Regions from separate parts of the Spirosoma sp. KCTC 42546 genome, predicted to be linked through region 1. Evidence: riboswitches for the same ligand, from Rfam matches in the RefSeq annotation. Region 1 holds a riboswitch; the other holds the start of a gene.
The links. Region 1 has a riboswitch for thiamine pyrophosphate ahead of thiM (hydroxyethylthiazole kinase). Riboswitches for the same ligand answer to the same signal wherever they lie in the genome.
Positions count from the first base shown of each region.

Region 2: another riboswitch for thiamine pyrophosphate. It lies ahead of EXU85_RS00420 (TonB-dependent receptor); the one in region 1 lies ahead of thiM (hydroxyethylthiazole kinase).

Region 1 is NZ_CP041360.1:6,585,022-6,593,282, forward strand. It holds gene EXU85_RS27040 (HlyD family secretion protein) at 1-697, opposite strand, end outside; gene EXU85_RS27045 (ABC transporter transmembrane domain-containing protein) at 690-1,694, opposite strand; gene EXU85_RS27050 (TetR/AcrR family transcriptional regulator) at 1,814-2,524, shown strand; gene EXU85_RS27055 (alpha/beta fold hydrolase) at 2,625-3,926, opposite strand; TPP riboswitch at 4,038-4,140, shown strand; gene thiM (hydroxyethylthiazole kinase) at 4,187-4,993, shown strand; gene thiE (thiamine phosphate synthase) at 4,990-5,631, shown strand; gene thiD (bifunctional hydroxymethylpyrimidine kinase/phosphomethylpyrimidine kinase) at 5,755-6,561, shown strand; gene tenA (thiaminase II) at 6,569-7,219, shown strand; gene EXU85_RS27080 (RES family NAD+ phosphorylase) at 7,260-7,727, opposite strand; gene EXU85_RS27085 (DUF2384 domain-containing protein) at 7,732-8,256, opposite strand.
Region 2 is NZ_CP041360.1:98,541-106,801, reverse strand. It holds gene EXU85_RS00455 (DUF349 domain-containing protein) at 1-1,008, shown strand, start outside; gene EXU85_RS00450 (hypothetical protein) at 1,096-1,371, shown strand; gene serS (serine--tRNA ligase) at 1,459-2,730, opposite strand; gene EXU85_RS00440 (aspartate kinase) at 2,795-4,123, opposite strand; gene ribH (6,7-dimethyl-8-ribityllumazine synthase) at 4,227-4,727, opposite strand; gene EXU85_RS00430 (tetratricopeptide repeat protein) at 4,897-5,592, opposite strand; gene EXU85_RS00425 (DUF4926 domain-containing protein) at 5,678-5,902, opposite strand; TPP riboswitch at 5,986-6,080, shown strand; gene EXU85_RS00420 (TonB-dependent receptor) at 6,159-8,261, shown strand, end outside.

The DNA.
Region 1 (8,261 bases):
GTCGGGATACATTCAATTTGTTTTCCTGCGCAATTACTTTCGCATAATCCTCCTGCAACTTCAGCCGACGGGTTTCCAGGTCGGTTAAGGAGAACAGCCCATTCTTGTGCCCTTTCTCAAATCGCTCCAACCGGTCCACAGCGATCTGGTAGTTTTTTCGGACAGCAATCAGGTCGGTACTATCACTAATAACCTTAAATTCACTCTGCCGAACTTTGTTTCGGGCCGATGCTAACTTAACCTGTAAGCCAGTCCTGAGGGCAGCGACTTGTTCATCCAGTGCCGAAATTTTAGCTCCTGTTGCCTGTAAACTACCGCGCTTAGCCCCCAGTTGTTCATTGAGCCGAAGGGGAAGCTTAGGGTCAAAATAGTCGTCTTTGATATCGGAGATAATCAGGAGGGTATCTCCTTTTTTCACCAACTGACCTTCCTGAACGGCCCATCGCTCAATGCGGCCAGCCACGGCATTTTGCACCGTTTGTGGGCGGTCCTGTGGGGTTAAAGCCGTTACGCTGCCCTCTCCATTGATATTTTGCTGCCAGGGCAGAAACAACACAAGGATGCTAATGAGTAAAATGGCCTGCATCCAGCGGCCCAGTCGCCGACCTGCATCGGGTTTAGGCAGGGCGTGGAGTGTTTTAAGGGGGTAGTGACTAAAAAGCTGTCCGTCTACCCGTTGATTTGACAGATTAAGCATGGGTTTCAGTGTCGGTTTCTAAGGGTAAATCCGTTACAGTTGCAATTTTCTCAACCGCCGTCAGCAGATCAAACACCGTATCGATTCCGGAGATCAGCTTTTCTACGGAACTCGTAATCAGGACAATAACCAGTTCAGCCGCAACGAATTGACCTAGCGTCATTTCGCGCCCAACCACCAGGGTTGTACCCAGAATGAGCAACCCACCCGTAACGAGCACTTTGAACGCAACAGCACTGTAAAACAGTCGTTTCAATACCCGAAAGTGATCGGTACGATGCGCTACATAACTAGCCACCAGCTCGTCCATCCGGTCAATAGGCTCCAGAGCGTCTTCACGCTGGCGATAGATCGGCAGATCGCGGGCCATGTCTTCCAGCCAGGCTACCACCTTGTATTTATACTTCGATTCATTCAGGCTAGTTCGTAATCCACGTGGGCCGTAAAACCAGCTGATAGCCACGACGGTGAGTAAAGTAAACAAGCCAAATCCCAGAAAAATAGGGTGGTAAAACGAGAGCAGAATAATTCCGAACAAAATCTGCACGGCTGCCGCCGTCAGGTCTATCAGTAGCTTGGGAAGCCCTTTCTGAATCGTCAATACATCGAAGAAGCGGTTCATCAGCTCAGGCGCATCGCGGACGGGCAGGGCTTTCGGCTCAATTCGGGGAAGTCGGTAGGTGAATTCAAAAGCGGCTTTGGCAAAAATCCGTTGCTGAATAATTTCGACCAATGTCGTTTGACCGACCAATAGCATACCCGAAATAAACACGCCAAGAATAATAAGGCCTATCAGCACATACACAGAGCTAAAAACCAACCCGCCCGATACCAGATTGAAAACAGCCTGAATACCAAGCGGTAAAGACAGGCTTATCAACCCGGTTACCAGCGCATACAGGTAGATGTAGCCAATATCTTTTTTCTCGGTTCCCAGTAACCGGAATAGCCGTTGACTAGGCGATGGTTGTGGTTGTTGATATACAGATGAATTCATAAGTGTATTACTTAATATTTTGATAGTATTACTATCATTATTGCAAACATAACTTTTATCCACGAAAGTTTGTTTCTTCGTTAAGCGATTTTTACAGAAACGGACAAACTAGTCAATAGATGGAATATAGTGTACTTGTACGGATGAACGAGAAGTTATTTCTGCGTGATCCGGAAAGCTCAGACCTGGGGCGTCGAATTGTTCGGCAGGGCGTTTTATTGTTAGCAGAAATCGGCTTTGAAGATATGACGTTTCGGAAGCTGGCAGATCGGATTGGTACGAAGGAAGCCAGTATCTACCGCTATTTTGAAAACAAACACCGGCTGCTGGTATACATGGTAGCCTGGTACTGGCAATGGCTTGAATACCAGTTAATTTTCCAGACCAATAACTTAACTGATCCGAAGGAGAAATTAGAGCGTGTTCTACACATATTGCTTTTAAAGGGTGCTTCGCTACCCACTGGACAGGCGCCTACCGATGCTATTGACATTATAGCGCTGCACAGCATCGTTATCCGGGAAGCCAGCAAAGCGTATCTGACCCACCACATTACGGAAGACAATCGCCAGCAGCTTTTCAAGCCGTACAAAGACTTATGTGGCCGCATCGCCGGTATCATTCTCGAATACCGGCCTGATTACCCCTACGCCCGGTCGCGCGCCAGTTCCATTATTGAAACGGCTCATTACCAGTCTTTCTTTATGCAATATCTTCCCTCACTAACCGACTTTGGGAACCAACCGAACGGCCTGCCGGAAAGCGAAGATCGTTTGGTAAGCTTTCTTCATCATCTTCTTTTTTCCTCATTGGAATCGGGAATGGCATAAATACGCTATGTATGAGAACCAGCCTATCGTGTCAGTTTTAAGAAACTGACACCACAATCTAGCGGATGATGGGCTATCCTTACTTCAGCTTATACAGTTCCTACGGCTTCGCGTGCCGCATTTCCAGCCCAACCGACATGCGGGGTTTGAAGCCGGTCCACGTTCCAGCAGCGCCTGTTTCGGGTAGATCCAGGTACTTCGTATACTCCATTTTCTTGAGATGAATACCCAGAAATGCCGTAACGAAGTGCTGGTTGATGTTATTGATCCGGCGTTCATTCCAGGCTGGTTCGGCATAATGCATGTACTCATCAACAGACACGCCGGGCTGGAGTGAGGCTACGGGTGGTGGGTTGGGTGCTACATTGTGCCGGGCATTTACGTAGGTCAGCAGGTAGCGGTCCGCATTGATGGCTCCGTCATAAATAGCTTTGATGCCTTTTTCGTAACCCGATACATCATCTTTACTCCCCGCCACAAACAGCGTCGGCAAGGTCAAACCCGCCAGCCCTTTAGCATCCCAGACACCGCGCTCCATGCCCCAGGGCGCAAAGGCAACAACGGCCTTAATTCGCGGATCGAGCGAAGCTTTAAAGGTTGGCGAATCCATTGAGCGGCCTTCAAGGGCCGTACTGCCCTGCGCCAGTTGACCGAACAGCTTAACGGCCTGAGGACTGTACCCCGCCCCAACGGCATTGAGTGCACCGTAGCCTCCCATCGAATAACCAACCAACGCCGTATTGTCAGCATTGAGCAGGCCAGCCAGAAAAGTAGTACTGGACTTGGCACTCAGTCGGGCCATTTCGTTCAGTACAAACAGATCATCGAGCGCACGGTTCAGCAGTGTACTTGGAAAACCAGCCGCATCACTGTAGGTCGATTCGGTATGATCAATCGCGACAACAACATAGCCTTTCGACGCCAGATTTTCGGTTAGGTAGGTGAGCAGCAGCCGAGAACCGAGGTAGCCGTGCGACACGATAACCAATGGGTACGCGCCACCGCTGGCATCTGGCTCAGCATCGCGAGCAGCCCGGCCAGCAAACGTGAACGGAATAAGGGGTCGTTTAGGGTCGTTGGCCCGACCAAGCACCGACTCATAAGTAACGGTGGCTGGCTTATTGGCCGAAATACGAGCCGGGTACCAGATTTCAACCGTCAGCGGACGATCATACAGTGGGCTATTTCCCTCTTTCTGGTGCAGCACATCAACCTGATCTTTGTGAACTAGTTTAAGGGTTCGCACGCCAACACCGTAGGTTCCACGAGCTGCGAGTTCGGGGGCATTAGGTAACAGATCGCCATTTATGAAGGTATTGTCAGGGGTTTGGGCGATGGTCTGCCAAGTGGCTACCAGCGTAAAGAGCAGGAGCAGCAGGTAACGAATAGCGGTCGATTTCACAGATTTTAAGGAGTAGGAATATTGCCCGTAAAGCTATCTTAAACTTTCTAAAGTCAAGAGACAGACTTATTTTTTTGTCATTCTATAATTCATTATCCCCTACCTTTGCCAACACAACTTTAGGGGTGTCAGTACCAAATCTGGACTGACTGAGAGAATACCCTCACTACCTGATGCAGCTCGTACTGCCGTAGGGAAAAGTTACCGAGATGCGCTCCGCTCTCCTAAAGTTGCTGTTTACCGAACTCATTAGCAGCAACATGACTCAATCTCCTCAATCCATCTGGACCGATATCGAGCGTATCCGCACGCAGGCTCCGCTAGTCCATAACATTACCAACTTCGTGGTCATGAACAACACGGCCAATGCGCTATTGGCACTGGGGGCTTCGCCCGCGATGGTCCATGCTCCCGACGAAGTTGAAGAGTTTGTTTCGATTTCCAGTGCGCTGGTTGTCAACATTGGTACGCTCGACGCCACGTTTGTGGCCGGTATGAAGCTCGCGATGCGGCAGGCTAAAACCCTTGGGAAGCCTATTGTTTTTGACCCCGTTGGCGTTGGCGCAACAACCTTCCGAAATCGGGTTAGTGAAGAATTGCTGGCCCTGGCCCCACCCGATATCATCCGGGGAAATGCCTCCGAAATTATGGCACTGGCGGGATTGAATGCCCAAACCAAAGGTGTCGACAGTTTATACGGTTCCGAAGCCGCCGTCGACGCAGCAAAGCGGTTGAGTTCTGTATGGGGCAGTGTGGTCGTGATTAGTGGCGCAACCGATTACATCATCCAGGGCGAACAGACGGCCGTTGTAGCCAATGGTCATCCCCTGATGACTAAGGTAACGGGCATGGGCTGCACGGCTACTGCGCTGACGGGTGCTTTCGCTGCCGTTAATACCAATTACTTTCAGGCGGCAACACACGCCATGGCCGTTATGGGCATTGCGGGTGAACTGGCCGCGGAGAAAAAGCTGGCCCCCGGTAGCTTGCAGGTTAACTTCCTGGATGCCTTGTATGAACTGACCGAATCGGAGATTGACGAACGACTTAAGCTGACATGGGCATGAGTCAGTTGTATTTAGTAACCGATAGCGCTATTGCCCAACAGGCGGGCCATACGCTGGCATACGTAGTGGAAGAGGCCTGTCGGGCGGGGGTTCGCTGGGTCCAACTCCGGGAGAAAGAGCTATCGACCCGCGCCTTTCTGGACCTCGGACTAGATTTAAAACGCATTACACAAGCCTACGGAGCCCAACTAATCATCAACGACCGGGTCGATATAGCCATGGCGATCGATGCCGATGGCGTGCATGTGGGACAGGACGACATGCCTTGCGCGTTAGTGCGTTCGCTCATCGGCCCCGACAAGATTATTGGTCTGTCGATTAACAATTTGACCGAACTGGAAGCTGCTCGTGACGCCGATGTGGATTATCTGGGCATCGCCACTATCTTTCCGACGGGTACCAAGCAGGATACATCCAGTCTTTTGGGATTAGCTGGGTTACGGGCCATTTGCCAACAAACCAGCCTACCCACCTTTGCTATTGGCGGCATCAACGCAACCAACATACAGTCCATTCGACAGACCGGAGCTTTGGGTACTGCAGTGGTGTCGGCCATTTGCGGACAACCCTCACCGTATGAGGCTAGCCGGGAACTCATTCGGTTGATGGATGATGCACAAGTGGGGTCGGTTTCTTAAAACCGACACGCGTTAGGTTTCTCAAAACCTAGTGAAATCATACCAACGGTTTTGAGAAACCTAACGCGTGTCAGGTTTAGAACCTGACACCACTCACAATTGAACCTTCATTCTCAATTAAGCATGAAAACCTACACACGAGTATTAACGATTGCCGGTTCGGATAGTGGTGGAGGGGCTGGCATTCAGGCCGATCTTAAAACATTTGCCGCGCTTGGCTGCTACGGCATGTCGGTGATAACGGCTTTAACAGCTCAAAATACTAAAGCCGTTACAGGCATTCTGCCAATATCTCCGGCCTTTATTGCCGAACAGATGAAGGCTGTACTAAGCGATATTGGGGTCGATGCCGTTAAGATCGGGATGCTTCACTCGCCCGAAGTTATTGTGCAAGTGGCTAAAACATTAACCGAATTCGGGGTAACGACTATTGTGCTTGATCCGGTTATGGTGGCCAAAAGCGGGGATAAACTCTTGCAAGACGAAGCCGTCGACGCGCTTAAGTCCTATTTACTACCTCTGTCCTCCGTCATTACGCCTAACCTACCCGAAGCAAGTGTATTATTGGGTCGATCTGTTGAAACACTGGCCGATATGGAACCAGCAGCGGAAGAGTTAGCCAAACTATGCCTAGGGGCCATTCTGGTAAAAGGCGGCCACCTGACTGCCGACGAAAGCACGGATCTCCTGTACCTCTCGGAACATGAACAGCATTTCTTTCCAACCGCCCGCATAACAACAGGAAACTCGCACGGCACAGGTTGCACGCTCTCCTCCGCCATTGCCGCTGGGCTGGCAAGAGGATTATCCGTGATCGATGCCGTTGCTGCAGCCAAAGACTATGTCACACAGGCACTTCAGATGGGGGCTGTCTACAAGCTAGGGCACGGACACGGGCCTGTTCACCACTTTTTTAACTGCTGGCAATAGAGCTACTATGAAATTCACCGACCAACTCTGGCAGGACATCAGTCCTGTTTATGAAGCTATACTCGATCATGGTTTTGTGGGAAACTTACTGGATGGGAGCCTTCCGGGGGCTACATTCCAGTATTACATTCAGCAGGACGCGCTGTATTTAACGGACTTCAGTCGGGCATTGAACCAGTTAGCGGCACGGGCCGCAACGCCCAACGACATGCTTCAGTTTACGCAGTTCGCGCAGAATGCCATTCTTGTTGAACGGGCTCTGCACGAAACGTACTTCACCTTGTACAACATCCAGCCAGAAACCCGGAAAATGCCCGCCTGTTTTGCCTACACCAACTACTTGCTGGCCACCACATCCCTTCAAGCCATTGCCGTAGGTGCCGCTGCCGTGTTGCCGTGTTTCTGGATTTATCGGCAGGTGGGTAAGTACATCTACCAGCAGGCCATTCAGGAAAATCCGTATCGGGCCTGGATCGACACCTACGCGGGCGATGCATTCGACCAGTCGGTAAACCAGATGCTCGCTCTCACGGATGCCTATGCCGAAACTGCCGGACCAATTGAGCTAGACCAAATGCGGGAAGCTTTCCGTATATCAAGCCGACTGGAATGGTATTTCTGGAACGATGCCTATACCCAAAATCGCTGGCTGGTGTGAGTAATCTGGCACGTTACGAATTGGTCGATCAAAAAATGGCTCATTTACGCAACCGGCTATCTAGTGATATGGACGATTGACTGACTACTTCCACCTCCGCAAAGGCAGCATGTTGGGGGTGCAACAACAGATTGTAAGATATCTCTAAGATGACCGAAGGCACCGCCATGGCTAAGCAAAAAGGCGCTTGCAACCAGTCGGTTAGTATCGTTTGGGTTTCGCTCAAGGTGCCCCTCTTCCAATAAGCGGGTAGCTTCGTAGGATCAAGCCAAAAAATGTTGTCGGCTTCGTCAGGTAAACGTAGGGTTGTTAACCACAGTTGAGGGAGTTCAGCTAAGGTTAAGGGAGGCAAATGAACCAACGTTTCCAGCAAGGCCAGTTCTGGTGTACGACTGGTGTAAAGGATACCAATACCTTTTGGATTCCAACGGCCACCATGTCGATGGCTTCCCACCACGGATAAAGGCTCCCGATGATAGGGCTCTTTATGGATACGATATACGTCCATTCACTTACCCGGCTATACCCCATTCAATGCGGCCCAGTACATCTTCGGCCAGTGAGAAACCCGATACCGTATCCAATACAGCTAAGGGTGATTGGGCTACTACGGCGAGCTCATCATTCGACAAAGTAGGGGTCGTTGCTTTAGAAGCTGGCTGAACTGGTTGAGTAAAGCTACCCATATCTCGAAGAGAGCCAAGGGTGATTTCCTGAAGGCTTAGGTCCGTATCTGGCCGGTAAGCCAATTCAGCCAGTGGTGTGCGTAGCCAACGTGCCAACAGCTCAACTCGCCCGTCAAAAACGGCAAGTCCTCGTTGAACGAGTCGCTCCAGCAACAACAGCCGTTCGCTAGCGGCCAGACTCAATCGTGCCGCGTTGGCTTTCCCATGCAGTCCCCTGATGGACATATTCAGGATACGGGCCATTTCTTTATCGGTGAGACCTACCAAGCGAGCGACTTCATCAACGCGTCGGCGCAAAACCCCTTGTCGGGCTTGACTGATAATGCTAGTAACTGGCAGAACCGCTTGCATAAGCT
Region 2 (8,261 bases), 2.2 Mb from region 1:
GATTTCCCCCCGCTGCTCGATCGGCTGGACGAACAAGAGAAGTTGCTGGCCGATTTGATTACGGTCAACCAACGGAAAAATCATGACATTAAGCGGGCCTTGATTGCCGAAGCTGAAGCCATTGTTGACAGTACTGACTGGCGAACAACGGCCGATGAGTTACAGGAAATCAAGACCAAGTGGATTAAAACCGGCCCTGTAGACAAGTCGGTTGAGGAAGAAGTGGAGGGTCGGTTCCAGGAGCTTCTGGATGGGTTCTTTCAGCGTCGACGTGAGTTCTTCAACGAACAGAACAAGGTTATTCAGGAACGCCTGGATAAATACGACGAGCTTATCCGGCTGGCTTTCCGGGCTAATCGCTTGGGCGATCTGGATGCTGCGTTCCAGGAAGTCCGGCGACTCAATAATGCCTGGAAGGCGGTTGGCGAGGTTCCGATCAAGAAAAGTGGTAAACTGTACAAGCAGTTTAAGAAAGCCACAACCATGTTCTACGCGAAGTACAACGACGCGAAAGGCATTGTTCTGGTTCCAAAGATTGACCCCCGCATAGAGGCTCAAATGAAAATGGCCGATGAAGCGGAAAAACTGTCCAAACAATCCGACATCTTCGCGGCTGCCGAACGAGCCAAAGTATTGCTGAATAGCTGGAAAGAAATCCGGGTGCCGTTTAAACTACAGGACAAAGTTGTTAATGAACGCTTCCGGGCTGCCTGCGACAAAATTTTTGAACTGAGTTATCTAGGCCGTGTGCTAACGCGGAAATACCCGGCCTTTGAACTCAAAAGCCAGTCAGAACAGATTCGGACGAAAATCCGGGAGATGGAATATCTTGTAAAACGCGAGAAAAACGATCTTCAGTTTGCGTTACAGGATGCCGACGGTCTCGACCCGAACAATGACGAAGACAAGCAGATTCTGAATAAAATCAATACTCAGAAGCGTAAAATCGCGATGAAAGAAACGATTCTGCGTGAGCTACAGAAACAACTGGAAACAGCAGGGTATTAAGATTCTTATACTACAGGTTTAATTTCGCGAAACGTGCCCTGACTACAAAACGGGGCACGTTTCGCGTTTTGGTATTGTTATTAGGACATGGAAACGAACCTGGTTAAATCTGATTTTATTGTCTCCGATACTGACTTTCGTGCGGCTATTGTTCCTGGCAAATTCGTGCGGCTTGAATACCTGACCGATCTTAGTGAGTTTATCAAAGCCGACGTGATGATCAAGCAACTTGTTGTGGAAAATGGGGCAGAGTGGCTTGAGTTAGCTACTGGCGAGACAATACCACTTGATCGAGTTGTGAGCGTTTCAAGCAAACTATCCCCGAAATATCCTGGTTATGGCAACTATTCATGTGATTGTTAAACCAGAATACTGTTACAAGAAAATCCCCGTAGAAATAGCCTGAGCTATTTCTACGGGGATTTTCTTGTAACAGTAACCTAGTGTCTTTTAATCAATCATCTCAAACCCACAATACGGCACTAGCACCTTTGGAATTCGAATACCTTCTAGGGTTTGATTATTCTCGAGAATTGACGCCAGAATACGTGGCAAGGCTAAGGCCGAGCCATTCAGCGTATGCATCAGTTGCATCTTAGCCTCAAGTTTCGAGCGAAGTTTGAGTCGATTAGCCTGGTACGTTTCGAAATTAGAAACTGAGCTAACCTCCAGCCAACGCTGTTGAGCCGCCGACCAGACCTCCATGTCATATGTAAGCGCCGATGTGAAGCCCATATCACCACCGCAAAGTCGCAGCACCCGATAAGGCAGTTCTAGTTTCTGCAATAATCCCTGCACATGCTGGCTCATTTCTTCCAGAGCTGCGTATGAATTTTCTGGTTTCTCAATCCGAACAATTTCGACCTTGTCAAACTGATGCAACCGGTTCAATCCACGAACGTGCGCTCCCCACGAACCCGCTTCACGACGGAAACAGGGCGTATAACCCACGTTTTTAACCGGCAACTGATTTTCGGGCAGAATCACATCCCGGTAAATATTGGTGATGGGTACTTCGGCCGTTGGGATCAGGTATAATTTATCCTCCGTGGCAAAATACATTTGCCCTTCCTTATCTGGCAACTGGCCGGTGCCGAAGCCCGAATCTTCATTAACTAGAATAGGCGGCTGTACTTCTACGTATCCGGCTTTTAGGGCTTCATCGAGGAAGAAGTTAATCATCGCCCGCTGAATCCGGGCACCCTTTCCTTTGTAAACCGGAAAACCAGCTCCTGCAATTTTGACTCCAAGTTCAAAGTCAATAATGTCATACTTCTTGATCAGCTCCCAATGCGGTTGTGCTTTTTCGTGAAGTGCTGGCTTTTCTCCATGCTCCAATACCACTTCATTATCATCGGCAGTACGCCCTGCGGGAACGCTACTATGAGGTATATTGGGAATCGTCACTAAAACCGCTTGCAGATCGGCTTCAATCTGGCGAAGCGTATCGGCAAGATCTTTAGAGCGTGCTTTCAGATCCGCCGTTTCAGCCTTAGCAGCTTCGGCAGCAACTTTATCACCGGCTTTCATCAACGCGCCTATTTGGCCTGCTTTAGCATTGGATTGGGCTAATACATCGTCAAGTTCGCGTTGAGTATCCCGTCGTTGCTGATCGAGCGTGAGCACTTGTTCAACAACAGCCTCGGCATTGGCAAAATTTCGTTTGCGCAGTCCCGCCAGGGTGGTGTCTTTATTCTCGCGGATAAAATTGAGTTGAAGCATTCGTGTAATTAAGGTTCAGTACCCTTTGCAAAAGGCTGATAGTGAGTCAATAGTAGTTAGTAAGCTACGCTTTAGCAAACAGTCCATCATTCAGTGCATTCAAAGCTTCTGCTTTGTAACGACCATGAACGAGTAACGACAGGTTACTTTCCGTACCTCCGTAGGAAACCATCCGGATTGGAATGTTCTTCATGGCATTGAACACTCGAAGTGCAACACCTTCATTATCAGCACTAAAATTCCCTACAATGCAAATAATCGTCTGATCATAATCGGGTTCTTCCAGCGTGCAGAATGTATTAAGTTCATCCGTAATTTCCTGAATACGCTCTGTGTTATCGATTGTGACCGACACCGACACTTCGGATGTAGTTATCATGTCGACCGGCGTTTTGTATTTCTCGAATATCTCGAAAATCCGGCGTAGAAAACCATAGGCATTTAGCATACGGGTTGAGTGTATATACAAAGCGGTAATGCCATCCTTAGCCGCAATCGCTTTAAACACCTGATCACTGGTTTTGTCGGCAATGAGCGTACCAGGGGCGCTGGGGTCCATTGTGTTTTTTAAGCGAACCGGTACACCGAACATACGCGCAGGCGTAATGGTGGACGGATGCAGAATTTTCGCCCCGAAGTAGGCCAGTTCAGCCGCTTCATCGAACGTTAGTTCGCGAACCGGGAATGTATTTTTCACGATACGCGGGTCATTATTATGCATCCCGTCGATATCGGTCCAAATCTGGATTTCTTCCGCGCGTATGGCACCACCAATCAGCGAAGCGGTGTAATCCGAGCCTCCTCGTTTGAGATTATCGACTTCTCCACGCGGGTTTCGGCAGATAAAGCCTTGTGTAACAATAATTTGTTTATCGGCATGCTGAGGCAATATCTCGGCTAACTTTTGCTCGGTATAATGGATTTCCGGCTCGTTATCGGCATCAATCCGCATGAATTCCAGCGCAGGTAGTAAAGTGGATGTTACACCTTCCTCATCCAGATAGGCCTGAAAAATTTGTGTGCTGAGTAATTCGCCTTCAGCCACTAACTCTTTCTCCTGCTTCAGCGTGAATGGCTTGATACCCGTTAGAGACCGGATAAAGGAAAATTCGTTATCTATAATTTTTTGTCCGGCCGCTTTGCCATCGGTCGTTCTGTACAACTCGTCGATAAAGCTGTCGTAATGCGCTTTAAGCGTATCAATTTTAGCATTAGCTTCGGCATCATTGTTCGCTTTAAGCGATTCGCCAATGGCCAGCAGGTTATTCGTTGAGCCAGACAAAGCTGACAAGACAACAATCTTGCGCGTGTTATCTTCGGTAATCAAGTTGCGAATCGACCGCATACGCTCGGGCTTCCCGACAGACGTACCGCCAAATTTCCAGACGTACATTTTTTTAAGAGAAAGAGTGAATGAGCGACAGAGCGAATTGGAAAGGACAGTACTAGTGGCTCTTTCACTCATTCACTCCGCTTCGGCGGTCCGATTTCGCTCTTTAAAATTTACTATAAACTTGTTGTTGTAATCCGAGCATTTTGATTGCTGTAATAGCGGCTTCGTCACCTTTGTTACCATGCTTCCCACCCGCTCGATCAAGAGCCTGCTGCTGGTCGTTAGGCGTTAGGACACCAAATATGACGGGCTTATCGGTTTTCAGACTAACGTTTGTTAAGCCCTGTGCTACAGCGTGGTTGATGTAGTCATTGTGTTTGGTTTCTCCCTGAATGACACAACCGAGTGCAATCACGGCATCAATGTCATCGCGCTGAGCAAACCACTGGGCTCCCAGACTTAGCTCATAGCTCCCCGGCACATTACCCCGAATGATATTTTCGGATTTTGCGCCATGCTGAAGCAAGACCTGGTAAGCACCTTCGAAAAGCGCTTCTGTAACTTCCGTATTCCACTCTGAAACCAGAATAGCGAACCGTCGACGGCTGATATCGGGTAGCGCGTCGGTTGAAAAGACGCTTAGGTTTTTTAAGTCTGATGCCATGTGTTTTTTGTCATGCTGACGAAGGAAGCATCTTCGTCGAATGAGTTTTTAGCTACCACTATATTTAAACGCTCTTACCGAAGATGCTTCCTTCGTCAGTATGACAAAAACAAAAAGGACAAAACCTGAGTCGGTTTTGTCCTTTGCTGTATTGATTAGTCAAGTACGCTTACGACTCACCGACGGTTGCTTCAAGTACGGATTTGTACTTCTTAGCACTACCAGCTTCTGCGGACTCGCCGTACTTTTCAATAATTTCGCTATACGTTTCTATCGCTTTATCATTTTGCTTGGCTTGCTCGTAAGCAATAGCCAGCTTCATGAGATAGCCAGGCGTAAAGAATTTGTTCGCCTTATAGTCAGCAGCCTTTCTATAGTAGTCAGCAGCTTCGTCAAAGCTTTTCTTCTCCATGTAAGCATCACCCGTAAGCGCATAAGCACGCGCCTGTACCAGCAGATCCGACGAACTAAAGCTTTTCAGGTGCTCAATAGCGTCATCGTATTTCCCTTCTTTCAGCAATGCAACACCCGAATAGAATTCGGCCAGATTACCGCCTTTGGTAGAGCCATAATTGTCAGCGACCGCTAACAAACCTGGGGTTTTACCATCGCCATTCAGGGCTTTTTTCAGCGAATCGGCTTCGAGTTGATAAACCGAAGGGAACATTTCGATTTGTGCCGTTTCGTCCTGGCTACTGATATAATAACGATAGCCAAAGTACCCAGCAACCAGCAATACAATGCCGCCGAGAATACCTAATACAATATTCTTGTTCTGCTGGAAGTAATCGCCAACATCCTCTAACTTTCCTTCTAATGCGTCTGGGTCTTCCAGAAACTCCAGTCCGCTATTCTTTTTGCTCATGCTTTTGCAATTTGGATCGCAAAATTAGGAATATTTACCATTGCGGAAAAGCGTAAGCCTCAAAAGTTTATGAATCCTGTGCTACTTATTGAGATATATCTCGCACGGCCATGATCTCTGATGCCCGAACTTCCCGAATTTGATGGGCCAGTAACGTCTCAATAGCGACTGCTTCGCCGGTTAACGTTACAAATTCAACCTCAAATGCTTTTCCTCCATTATACACTGTTAAAATCGTGCCAACATCGCCAGCTTTCAGATTTCCGTCTGCCAAATCTTCCTGCAATACAACTAAATCGAATTCGCTCATATCTACATAAGTACCCTCTTTTAAGTAGAGAAACGCTATATCCTACCCCTTATTTCGTAAAATTAACTTAACTTTGCTGCGCTAATCTTATTAAGGGGTGCCCCAATACAACGGGCTGAGATTATACCCATTGAACCTGCGCGGGTAATGCTGCGAAGGGAAATGAATTCACAGAACTAATCTGTGAGTGTTTACAAACAATCATCTCTAACCAAAGGTAGGTTTGGCCCCTTGCCTATCGTCACGCTTTTTCGTCATGAAAAAACCGACGACCTACTTTATGCTGATGGCCCTATTGTGGCTATCGCCACTGTCCACCTGGGCTCAATTATCTATTACCGGCACGGTTTCAGATGCCGATGGGGGTACGCTGCCAGGCGCAGCCATTACACTTGAAGGCACCTACAAGGGAACGTTCACAAACGCAACAGGCGCATTTCAGCTCACAAACCTTAAGTCAGGTACTTTATCTCTGCGCATATCGCTGCTGGGTTACGAGCCCCAGATCCAGCCAGTCAACCTGACTGAAAACACGACGCTTGCAATCAAATTGACCAAAACAGCAGTTGCGGTCGATGAAGTCGTGGTCAGTGCGACGCGCGCTAATCAGAAATCAGCTATTGCTTATACAGATGTAACACGCCGGGATTTAGACAAGCTGAATCTGGGTCAGGATGTGCCGCAACTGCTGAATTTTACCCCTTCCATAGTAACAACCTCCGATGCAGGGGCGGGCGTGGGTTATACCGGCATTCGTATCCGCGGGTCTGATGCCACACGGGTAAACGTAACGTTGAATGGGATTCCTTATAATGACGCCGAATCGCAGGGAACGTATTTTGTAGATATGCCCGACTTTGCTTCATCAGTGAGCAGTATTCAGATTCAACGAGGTATTGGTACCTCAACCAATGGTGCCGGGGCTTTTGGGGCATCGGTTAATATCCAGACGAACAAGCTGGAAACGAAACCCTATGCCGAAGTTAATCTTTCGGGTGGTTCGTTCGGGACACGGAAAGCGAATGTTCTGGCAGGTACTGGCCTGATTAATAATCATTTTGTCTTGGATGCCCGCTTGTCAACCATCCATTCCGACGGATTTATTGACCGGGCCTTTTCAAACCTGAAATCGTTTTATCTGTCGGGGGGTTATTATACGGATAAGAGTTTTATACGCCTGAATGTCTTTTCAGGTCAGGAACAAACATACCAGGCCTGGAATGGTGTTCCAGAAGATATTCTGAAGACGAATCGGACATATAACTCATTCACGTATGACAATCAGACGGACAATTATCAACAGGATAATTATCAGCTAATTAGCTCATTTGGGTTAAGTAAAAACTGGCGTCTAAATGCGTCTTTATTCTACACAAAAGGGAAAGGATATTATGAAGAACTTAAGCCCAACGACCCTTTTAGCAAGTACAATCTGCCTAACGTAGTCATTGGTGATTCGATTATCAAAAGCACCGACATCATCCGTCGGAAATGGTTGGACAACGATTTCTTCGGCAGCGTTTTCTCCCTCGACTACAACAGCTTTGGCAAACTCACGGCCAACATTGGCGGTGGCTGGAATCAATATCAGGGTGCCCACTTCGGCGAGATTATCTGGGCGCGCGTAGCCGGGAACACCAACATCCGGGACCATTATTACGACGACAATGCCACAAAAACAGACTTTAATCTGTATGCAAAGGCATTTTATCAATTCAGCAATAAACTCACTGGATTTCTCGACTTGCAGGTACGAACGGTTGGTTACTCGTTTTTGGGCTTTAACAGTAAGCTCCAGAATGTGCAACAGAATGCCAACCTGACGTTTTTCAATCCCAAAGCGGGGCTAACCTATACAATCAATGACCATAGCACAGCTTATGCATCGGTAGGCGTTGGCCACCGTGAACCCAACCGCGACGATTACACTCAATCAACGCCTGAGAGTCGGCCAAAAGCTGAGCAGTTGATTGATTATGAGGCTGGCTATAAAATCCAATCAGAAAAACTGGCGTTTACGGTCAATGGCTACTACATGAGTTACCAGAATCAGTTGGTCTTATCGGGGCAAATAAATGATGTGGGCGCTTATAACCGGGTGAATATCCCCACCAGTTACCGCGCCGGGCTTGAATTGGAAGTGGGTGCCCGACTGGCGAAACAACTTCGCTGGAATGTGAACGCTACGTTTAGCCGTAATAAGGTCAAGAATTTCACTGAATACCTGGATAATTTCGATACCGGAAATCAGGACAGCCGTCAATATGGCCAAACGGATATTTCGTTTTCTCCCAATGTAATTTCAGGCTCTCAATTATTATTCACACCCGCAAAAGGACTGGAACTGGGGCTGCTTTCG